DNA from 3 places in the Paenibacillus sp. FSL R7-0273 genome. Region 1 is predicted to be linked to each of the others. Evidence: riboswitches for the same ligand, from Rfam matches in the RefSeq annotation. Region 1 holds a riboswitch; each other region holds the start of a gene.
The links. Region 1 has a riboswitch for cyclic di-AMP ahead of R70723_RS00490 (C40 family peptidase). Riboswitches for the same ligand answer to the same signal wherever they lie in the genome.
Positions count from the first base shown of each region.

Region 2: another riboswitch for cyclic di-AMP. It lies ahead of R70723_RS27840 (KamA family radical SAM protein); the one in region 1 lies ahead of R70723_RS00490 (C40 family peptidase).
Region 3: another riboswitch for cyclic di-AMP. It lies ahead of R70723_RS02345 (hypothetical protein); the one in region 1 lies ahead of R70723_RS00490 (C40 family peptidase).

Region 1 is NZ_CP009283.1:99,408-102,680, forward strand. It holds gene R70723_RS00475 (4a-hydroxytetrahydrobiopterin dehydratase) at 1-185, shown strand, start outside; gene R70723_RS00480 (c-type cytochrome) at 279-635, opposite strand; gene R70723_RS00485 (GNAT family N-acetyltransferase) at 761-1,246, opposite strand; gene R70723_RS00490 (C40 family peptidase) at 1,511-2,002, opposite strand; cyclic di-AMP (ydaO/yuaA leader) riboswitch at 2,008-2,152, opposite strand; gene R70723_RS00495 (C40 family peptidase) at 2,534-2,962, opposite strand; cyclic di-AMP (ydaO/yuaA leader) riboswitch at 3,035-3,173, opposite strand.
Region 2 is NZ_CP009283.1:6,496,764-6,500,036, forward strand. It holds gene R70723_RS27830 (copper amine oxidase N-terminal domain-containing protein) at 1-221, opposite strand, end outside; gene R70723_RS27835 (cysteine hydrolase family protein) at 377-868, opposite strand; cyclic di-AMP (ydaO/yuaA leader) riboswitch at 1,019-1,162, shown strand; gene R70723_RS27840 (KamA family radical SAM protein) at 1,305-2,468, shown strand; gene R70723_RS27845 (DUF6612 family protein) at 2,543-3,273, opposite strand, start outside.
Region 3 is NZ_CP009283.1:532,618-535,890, forward strand. It holds gene R70723_RS02335 (TraB/GumN family protein) at 26-1,261, shown strand; gene R70723_RS02340 (hypothetical protein) at 1,394-1,600, shown strand; cyclic di-AMP (ydaO/yuaA leader) riboswitch at 1,612-1,810, shown strand; gene R70723_RS02345 (hypothetical protein) at 1,918-2,337, shown strand; gene R70723_RS02350 (glutaredoxin family protein) at 2,463-2,702, opposite strand; gene ytxJ (bacillithiol system redox-active protein YtxJ) at 2,699-3,025, opposite strand; gene R70723_RS02360 (ThuA domain-containing protein) at 3,190-3,273, shown strand, end outside.

The DNA of each region.
Region 1 (3,273 bases):
TGAAGGGTATTGCCTTTGTGGATGAGGTGGCGGCCATATCGGAAGCCTTTGACCATCATCCGCACATCACCATTGACTACAAAACCGTCACCCTGCGCTTATCGGCAAAAGAAGAGAGCGGCCTTGCGGCGCTTGATATCCGCCAGGCTAATGAATTTAATGAAGCCTTCGACAAAGCACGTTAGGGCAAGGTCTAATATAAGCGCTGCACAAAAAAATGCCCGTACCAAGGACCGGCTGGAGTCCTTGTACGGGCATTTGTATGAATCAGCTACGGGTTACTTTTTCTCGGCAAGCCACAGGGCGATATTGGCGATTTCCTCAGGGGCCAGCTTCTCCTTAAAGGACGGCATTTGTCCGCGCCCCTTGGAGACGATACTGTAAATGCCCTCGGCATCCCGTTCACTGCCCTCATGCTGCAGGCTTGGGCCTGCACCGCCCTGGAGCTGATCACCATGACAGGAAATGCAATTGGCTTTGACAGCGGCCTCCGCACCTGCGGTATCCAGGGTTACCTGAGGCATTACAGGCTTATTCTCTTCCGCGACCTCTTCTTTGCCGGGCAATGTGAACAAGAGCACTACTGCAAAGGCGCAGGCGGCAAAAAATAAACCGCTCATCATCCATTTCTGCATCTTCATCCGTCCCCTCCATGTAAGCTGCTTCTTCATTATACCGAATGGTAAAGCGTTATCATAGAGGATGTGTCAAATAATTGAACAATTTTGGCTGCGGCTATTTGGCATATTCCCGGAACCGGTTATTTATTATAAACCATGCAGTAAAATGGCTTGTCTCCGGAGGGAGTACGGCGTTCATACGTATCTGTAATCGTAAATCCGCATTTCTGGTAGGTCCGGATGGCCCGCTGATTCCAGGTCAGCACCTCCAGGTCAATCTCCCGGTCCGGATATCTCTCCAGAGCAGCCTGAAGGATTGCATTCATAAAAGAATGCCCCCGTCCATGTCCGCACAGCTCAGGACGCATGCCGATGCCGAGCCGGACCACGCCTTCCATCGGAAACAGCTGCGCGAAGCCGCACAGGCCGCCTTGGGCGTCCACAACGGATATATATTGCTCGCTGCGCAGTACCGGGTCGCCAAATTCTATGCCTAGCGCCTGCATCTGCTCCCACGGCAGCCATCCGTAAATATTATAGGGCGGCCTGTAATCCCATCCGCATATATCCTCGGCGTGACTGGTCTCCATTGGCACAACATAAAAAGTAACTGGGGTGCTGCTCATAAGGCCACAGGCCTCCTTTCAGGGGACGATTCAATCTATACCGTATACTTAATTATATACATAACAGGGCGGGTTCAACTCAGGAATTTGGTGCAGCAGGCAGAAACTTGACAAACCGCCAATAATATTTTATGAAATTGCGGAAAATAGGGTTTTAAGGTGTTTTATGCGTGAGGGGAGGGGTAAGTAGTTTTATAGACAAAAAAACAGGCCCCCTCCAAGATTTCGGCAAAAATCCTGGAAAAGCGCCCGTTTTATCGTTACTTATTGAACATCATCATTTTCTTCGGAATCTGTTGCAACTGCATGGTAAGCATCTGTGCTCATGATCCGTTTGGCGCCAACGTAGCGGTTGACGTAGTAGTTGTCACTCAGCGAGCTGATGGTTACGCCCTTTGAGCTTGAAGCATGTGCGAATTTGCCGTTACCGACATAAATGCCGACATGGGATACGCCGCGGCCGCTTGTATTGAAGAATACAAGATCGCCTTCCCGGAGATTATCACGGGAGATCGCAGTGCCCATCTGGTATTGGGAGCCGGATTGATGCGGCAGGTTAATGCCGATCTTATCAAATACGTACATCGTGAAGCCGGAGCAATCAAAGCCGTTAGTCGATTCTCCGCCGGAAACATACTTGGTTCCGATGGCCTTATCGATGACTTTATCCATCCTGGAATCTGCGGAAGCGCTTGCTGCTCCAATGGTAAGCATAATAGAAAAGCTGAGTAGTGCGGCGGCTAACTTCTTCTTCAAAAGTAAATACCCCTTCCAAATGCCTACGAGGTTAGCTTAAGGGTTCGGTTGAAGGTCCCCTATGACCCCTCTGTGAATAGGAGGTCAATTCACCCAAAATCGGTTCCCCCGTTTCCCTTATTTCGTAAGGGAACTCGGCACGACTGTTGATTAGATTAGCTGGCAGAACATTATGACAAAACGTTTGTAAAACACGGTTGAATAATTACAAAAATGTTACTAAAAGCTCACTGCGATAATTGTAGCAAAGACAGAGGCTGTTGGCAATCACTTAAAACATATTAATGCATAATATTTGCGCTTTTTAAGAGAAGCGGGTGCTTAAAAAGACTCGAATTTACGTGCAAAGTAAGCTTTTTCAGAAATAATATTGGAACTTTTAGTAAGAGGGGTGTTTCATAAGGCCCAGATGTGTGTAAAAGGAATAATAAGGAAATAAAAAGGCAAAACCCGGAGCTGATTACGGCAATAATCAAGTCCGGGCCAGTATAAGTTACAATTATGTGTCAGAGGTTGTAATAAGGGGAAGGTTCAATCGTAAGCGACAGCCTGGTAAGCTGTTGTGCTCATTACGCGTTTGGCGCCAACGTAGCGGTTGGCCCAGTAAGCCTGGCTCAGCGAGCTGATGGTTACACCCTTGGAGCTGGAGGACTGTGCAAATTTTCCGTTACCGACATAAATACCGACATGGGAAACTCCGTTGCCCAGCGTATTGAAGAATACAAGATCGCCGGCACGCAGATTGCTTTTTGAAACGGCTGTGCCTACACTGTACTGCGCTTTCGAGGTGCGGGGCAGCGTAAGGCCGATGTTCTTAAATACGTACTTGGTGAAACCGGAACAATCGAAGCCAGAGGTGCTTGTCCCTCCAGTTTTGTAAGAAACTCCGATCGTTTTGGAGATAACTGCGTCCATTTTGGAGTCAGCTGAGACGCTTGTGGCGCCCATAGTGAATACCATCACAAGACCCAGTGCTGCTGCGGTGCATTTCTTTTTTAGATGTGTACGAAATGATGTGTGACTTTTCAAAAGATGTACTCCTTCCAAGGCCTGCGAGGTTAGCTTAAGGATTCGGTAGAAGGTTCCCCTATGACCCCTCTAAAGCGAGATCAATTCACCCAAAATATGGTTCCCCCACTTCCCGGTGCTGGGAATTTGGCGTTTTATGCACCAGAACAGTGACTGTTGATTGGCAATGTTGAAGTGTATAAGGTACATACAGTTAGTCGAAATTAGTTTCAAAAGATTACAAAGTTGTTACCGGTGGTACA
Region 2 (3,273 bases), 890 kb from region 1:
GCCGACCTCGTGCTCTGATTCCAGGTAAGGGCGTAGCCCATCGTCTGTGCCAGCTGCTGCAGCGGAACAAGCGTAGTACCAGAAGTAACTACCTGGCTGCGGCCCAGTGAGGTCTCTTTGTAATTCAGCTGAATAACGCTGGCCGAGGCTGCAGATGCTGCTCCCGGACTTAAAGCAATAGCCGCTGCCAGAATGCCGGCAGCCAGCTTCCAATTTTTCATTATGTAAGTCTCCCCTATAATAGAATAGCTTCTGTACTATTGGACGAGCGTAAATGGAAAAAGTTTCAATATACAAGAGGCTTTCTCCAAATAAAAAACACCCCTCCGTTCCGCAGAGCTACTGCAGACAAACAGGGTGTCGTTGGTGTTCAATGCTACTGGTTAATCAAATATGGAATCACCGGATACGAGATCAGATTACGGTCTCTAGAGGCAGCAGTGATTACGTCGCTGTATGCGCTCAAAACGCCATTTTGCAGCAGAACCGGACGGAAGCCCCGCTCGCTTGCCCCGTTGTAGGTAAACTGCACGCAGTGCTCCATCGAGAAGCCGGCGATGATCAGCAGCTCGACACCATGGTCGTTCAGCAGCTGCTCCAGCCCTGTTTTCCAGAATGCATTAGAGTGCTCCTTGGTTACCTTCAGATCACTGTCCTTCACCTGAATTTCCGGAATGATATTGTAGCGTTCCCTGGTAGCTTCCTCTATGCCCTCAATATCCTGAATGTGAATGACCAGCTGATCCTTCTCCCGGAGCATGTCTGCGACATAATTAATATATTCACAGCCGCGGTCCAGCGTCTTCTGATCGACCGAATCCCGCACATAGATTTCCTGCATATCAATAATCAAATAACCCAGCTTCATCAAGGTCCTCCTTGTTGTAAAAAGATATGCCGATATCGTACAACATAATCAGACGGAATACCAAATAACGTTTAATTAAAACTAAACTGTAAAAAGATAGCCTTGCAGCTGACGCCAACAACTTTGACTTAAGCAAACTTTGCAGGTTATACTTGAACTACGCTTAATTTCCAGCATTTCCAGCTGGAAAGCGGGGGAACCAGTCAATTGGGGCGAATCATTGAGATCAGCAATGTAGGGTACCATCTTACCCGAGTCCGTCAGCTAACCTCGTCAGTAGTGGATGGGTCTGCTTTTTTATGTTTCTAATAACATGAGACCCTTGTGCTAAGGGTCTCTTTTTGTGTTCTTTAGAGACCCTGCTGGCTAACAGTTTGGCTTTTGACATCAAGGCTCCCTATTGTCTCGCCATTCTGAGAACAAAGGAGAGATTCATGTGCAAAAGGTACGATACATAACCGACATTAACAAAATGGAAATACTGCCCGAAGCAGAAAGAGCCCGGCTCAAGGAGGTCACGGACAAATTTGTGTTCCGGGCGAACGACTACTATCTGTCCCTGATAGACTGGGAGGACCCGGATGATCCGATCCGCAGGCTCGTTGTTCCCGGAGAGGGAGAGCTCATGGAGTATGGGCAGTGGGATGCCTCCGATGAGGAAGCCAACTATGTGGTGCCGGGCTGCCAGCATAAGTACCGGACTACCGCCCTGCTGATTGTCTCCGAGGTCTGCGGGGCCTACTGCCGCTATTGCTTCCGCAAACGGCTGTTCCGCAATGATGTCAAAGAAGCCTCCTTCGATGTCACCGCCGGAATTGAGTATATCGCCGCCCATCCGGAGATCAACAACGTTCTGCTGACCGGAGGCGACAGTCTGATCCTCTCGACAACCAAGCTGCGCTTCATCATTGAGAGCCTGCGGGCCATCCCGCATGTTAAAATCATCCGCCTCGGCTCCAAGCTGCCGGTATTCAATCCGATGCGTATCTCCCAGGACCCCGAGCTGCTGGAGCTGATCCGCACCCACTCTACTGTAGAAAAACGAATTTATATTATGGCGCATATTAATCATCCGCGGGAAATCACACCTGAGGCCAAGCGGGCCGTAAGAGCCCTGCATGACGCCGGGGCAATTATCGTCAATCAGACTCCGGTGCTTAAGGGCATTAACGATGACCCTGCTGTTCTGGGTGAGCTGCTGGACCGCCTGTCCTGGGCCGGAATCACGCCCTACTATTTCTTTATTAACCGGCCGATCGCCGGCAACCGTGAATTCGTCCTGCCGCTTGAGCAGGTATACCGGATCGTCGAAGAAGCCAAAGCCCGAACCTCAGGCCTCGGCAAAAGAGTCAGGCTTTCCATGAGCCACTCCTCCGGCAAAATCGAAATTCTGGCCATTGAAGACGGCAAAGCCTATCTTAAATACCATCAGTCCCGTGATCAGGAGTACGGAAAATTCATGATCCTCGACTGCCCGGAGGATGCCGAATGGTTCGATGACCTGCCGGGGAATGAGCAATACTGGAGCAAGCCTGTGAAGAAAAGTACGGGTGTCACTGCATGTAATGCAGCGTTACAGGAGACTGTTATTGCGAAGTAAGACTCACTATTAAAACAACGATAGCCCCGGAGATTGGATTATCCCGGGGCTGTTCAATATTTCCGCTATAAGCTCTACTCCAGCTCAGCCGGTTTAACAATTGCTGGGATCTTATTATTCTTGGAGTATTTCGCTTCAATCTTGGTAGTGTATGTATCCTTCGCTCCGTCAGCTGCTAATACATAGCTCAGGTCAACAGTCAGCTTCTCTGTCTGCCATGTCTTGGTATTGACGAATACCTTCCAGGTTACACTCTTCGGCTGCAGGGTCTCCCCATCCCAAAGATTCTCCTGATCATATAAGGTAATGACCGCCTTAGCTGCCGCCGGATCAGTCAGTGTAAACTGCATAACAGTCTGTGTTCCGGCAGTACTTATTTTCATGGATTTTTTGTAGGCTTTGACGGAATCCAGCATGGCTGCAGGATCATACTGGCCTTTGGAGTAAAAGGTATTCCACTCTGCCTTCTCCAGGTCAATCCAATACTGCGCCTCAGGATCAATCGGCTCTCCGTCGCCGTCCGTTACAGTATCAGTATTGCTAAGCTCTTCACTACTTTCATAGTCTCCTTCAGAATCTGCGATAAGCTCGCTGCCGTCTACCAGATAGTAGGACTCCTTATCATTTGCGTACAGCTCATAAGAAGTCTCCAGCAGGCTGACTTTTACACTTCCTGCTGCAGCAAAGGCAGGCAGGCGGTTAATATCCAGATTGAGCGTGTTGGTATTGCTGATCTTCACGCCTCCGCTTTGTACATCCTGTTTCTTGGTCACATCAATGTGAAAATTCTTAAGTGTCTTTGCTG
Region 3 (3,273 bases), 430 kb from region 1:
TATGAAGCTAAAGGAGACAAGGTACATGAGAAACTGGAAACAAATGCTATTATCTCTTACCCTATCGGCAGGATTGCTTACCGCAACAGCAGCTCCGGCCATGGCCGCCCCGCAGCAGCCGGCAATAAAAGTGAACAATCAGGTCGTGGAATACAAGGCAGGCGCACCGGTCAACAATCAGGGCACTACGCTTGTTCCGCTTAGAGCTACGCTTGAAGCGATGGATGCCCAGCTGCAGAATGCGGCGGGCGACACAATCTATGCCATTGTTGACGGTAAGTCCGTTACTCTGAAAAGTAAGCTTACCGTAATTAACGGCGTGACCTACGCACCTATCCGGGTTCTAGGTGATGCCGCGGGTTACGAGGTCAGCTGGGATACGCAGACCCGTACGGTTGTTCTGAAGACCAAGACTACAGGCAGCGGAAGCCAGAGTGCTGTAAGTACGCAAGGCGGACGCGGCTTCATGTGGGAAGTCGAAAGCAACGGCAACACGGTGTATCTGGTCGGCTCCATGCATATTGCCGATGACAGCTTCTATCCGCTGAGCAAGGAATTTGAAGAGGCTTTTGCCGAGTCTGATTATCTTGGTGTAGAAATTGATATCAGCAAGGCGGCTGATGAGGCATCGCAGAAGCTGGTTCTGGAAATGGGGACGTATCAGGACGGCACGACGCTGAAGGATCATATCTCCGGCGAGACATATGCCAAGCTGGGTGAGGTGCTTAAGGAAGCAGGTGTTCAGGCCAATGCGCTGGACCAGTTCAAGCCTTGGGTGGCAGAAACGACACTCAGCAGCCTGAAAGCAGCGACGGCCGGCTACGAGGCTTCAGCCGGAATTGACTTGTACTTCATTCAGAAGGCGATTGAGCGGAAAATTCCGGTTGTGGAGCTGGAATCCTATGAATCCCAGCTGGGTATGTTCAACAACTTCTCCAAAGAGCTGCAGGAGGCTAATCTTCTCGCAGCAATAGAGAATTATGATGTGATTGATCAGAGTGTAGATATGATGGCCGAGATCTGGAAATCAGGCAATGATGAGCAGCTGCTGCAGCTGACCAACAGCTTTGCCGGAGACGCGGAATACTACAAGGCGATGCTGGTTGACCGCAACATCGGTATGGCTGACAAAATTGACGATTACCTTAAGAACGGCAAGAATGAAGAGTATTTCATTGTAGTCGGTGCGGCGCATTACCTGGGTGAGCATGGCATTATCAAGCTGCTCCAGGATAAGGGTTATACTGTGGTCCGGAAATAACATATCAGCAGGAAAAAAGGTGCCCATCCGGAGAGGATCGGCATCTTTTTCTTGATTAGCGGCAGCAGGACTTGCGAGGGGCTGGTGATCCGGCCGCCGATAGTGTACCCTTAGTACTAAGGAGTGGTAGTCTTGAACCTGAATGTAAAAACCCCGGTATTAGTTACCGGTTCCGCCCTGCTGATCGTAGCCAGCAGTCTGCTTCAGCCGGATGGCAGCACCCTGCTGGGTGCGTTACAGACCCTGCTGCTGGGTCTGGGAATCCTGGGCTGCCTGATGGCTGTCCTGCGGTTCGTAAAGAGCAGCAAGAAGAGCAGCGGTAAAGGGAAAAAGAGATAAAAGATAACTACATATGAAATCCGCTTAATTTCCGTAACGGAAAGCGGGGGAACCAACAACCGGAGGCTGCGGGCAAGCAGGCGGGGCCGGTTATGGGGTGAATCCTTGAGTCTGTGAGAAGCGCTGAAGCTTCCTGCAGAGGACAGGTAGGGCGACTCTCAACGCCCGAATCCGGCAGCTAACCTCGTAAGCGTATTGCAGAGAGGATCAGTATATTGTGACCGTTAACCGGACCGCAAAGGGAATCCTTTGCGGTTTTTTGCTGTTTTCTTATAGAAAAATTTAGATAAAGAAGTAAGAGGGAAGGGGAGACGAAAATGGAGATGGCAATGGACGCTCAGGAAGATTATATCCTCATTTGTGCGCCTACGAAGGCGGGAGAGCATTTTATTAAGCTGCTGATTGCGAAGGGGGCAAGGTTTGCGGGGCTTGCCAACAATCCGGCTGAGAAGCAGCGGCTGGCGGAGCTGGGGGTAGAGGTGATTTTTGAGGTGGACACCCGGCATCTGCATACCTGGCTCAGACCGCCGTTTCCGGTAGGCCGGATCTATCTGTTTGAGAGCAGTGTCGCATTATGCTGCCGTTATGTGCAGATGTGCCGGACCTGGACGACCGGGCCGATTTCCGTGATTACGACCTCCATGCGGCCAAGGCTGGTCTATAAAGGGCTTGGAGCCGACAATGTCATCTATAGCCACAGCGGGCATGTCAGCCATCTGGCGGCAGAGTGTGAATAAGGGGGCACTGGATGTAGCGGGCCAACCGTGTGCAGATTCTGCTATATGGTTTAACCATAAAAAAAGTATTCCCCGGGCTTCGGACCAGGGAATACTTTTTTTATGACACTGGGTACTAAAGGCTGTTATCTGGCAGCGGCGATCAGTTCCTCAAGCTCAGGAAGGTTGAAGCCCTTGACGGCCCGGTCACCGGATACCGTTACAGGAATGCCCATAAAACCAAGCTTTTCAACTTCCTCCTGATAGACGGCGCTTGCCATAATATCGCGTACTTCAAAAGGAATTCCCTGATTGGTCAGCAGCTGCTTAACCTGATTGCAGTCACTGCAGCCTGCAGTGGAGTAGACGATTACAGGCTGGCTCATTTATCAACGGCCTCCTTGATGGCAGAGCGGGTGATTTTCCAGTGGGAGGTGTTCCAGCTCACATCGCTGCCTTCCAGCAGAAAAATCTGCGGGGATTCATGCTTGATGCCGAACTCCTCGGCAATCTGATTGGAGACCGGACGGTCTTCAATGACATGGACAATGGCCGCCGGTGTATCCGAGCTTTGTACATAAGCCTGGAATTCCTCATGCGCCTTAGCGCTGATCGGGCAGGTAGTGCTGTGCTTGAAAAGCAGCTTTTTGCCGGGCTGGCCGACATAATTATGCAGTTCATCAGAAGTATGCAGCTGTTGAATAGACATTGTATATCACCCTCCTGTAATAAGAAATGAAACCTGTAAGGATGATTGTAACATAGTTCAAAATTAAAGCAAAAGCCGTTTGTAAAAACATGGAGGAAGTGCTAAGGTGAATGGGACGTAACATGAAATGAAACAGTTTAATGGATGGAGAGGTGTCATTATTCATGTCTGAATTGAAAGCCCTTGCAATCGGCAGCTATACAGCGGTAAAGTACCACCCGTTTGCCGGAGTCGATCAGGAGCTTCAG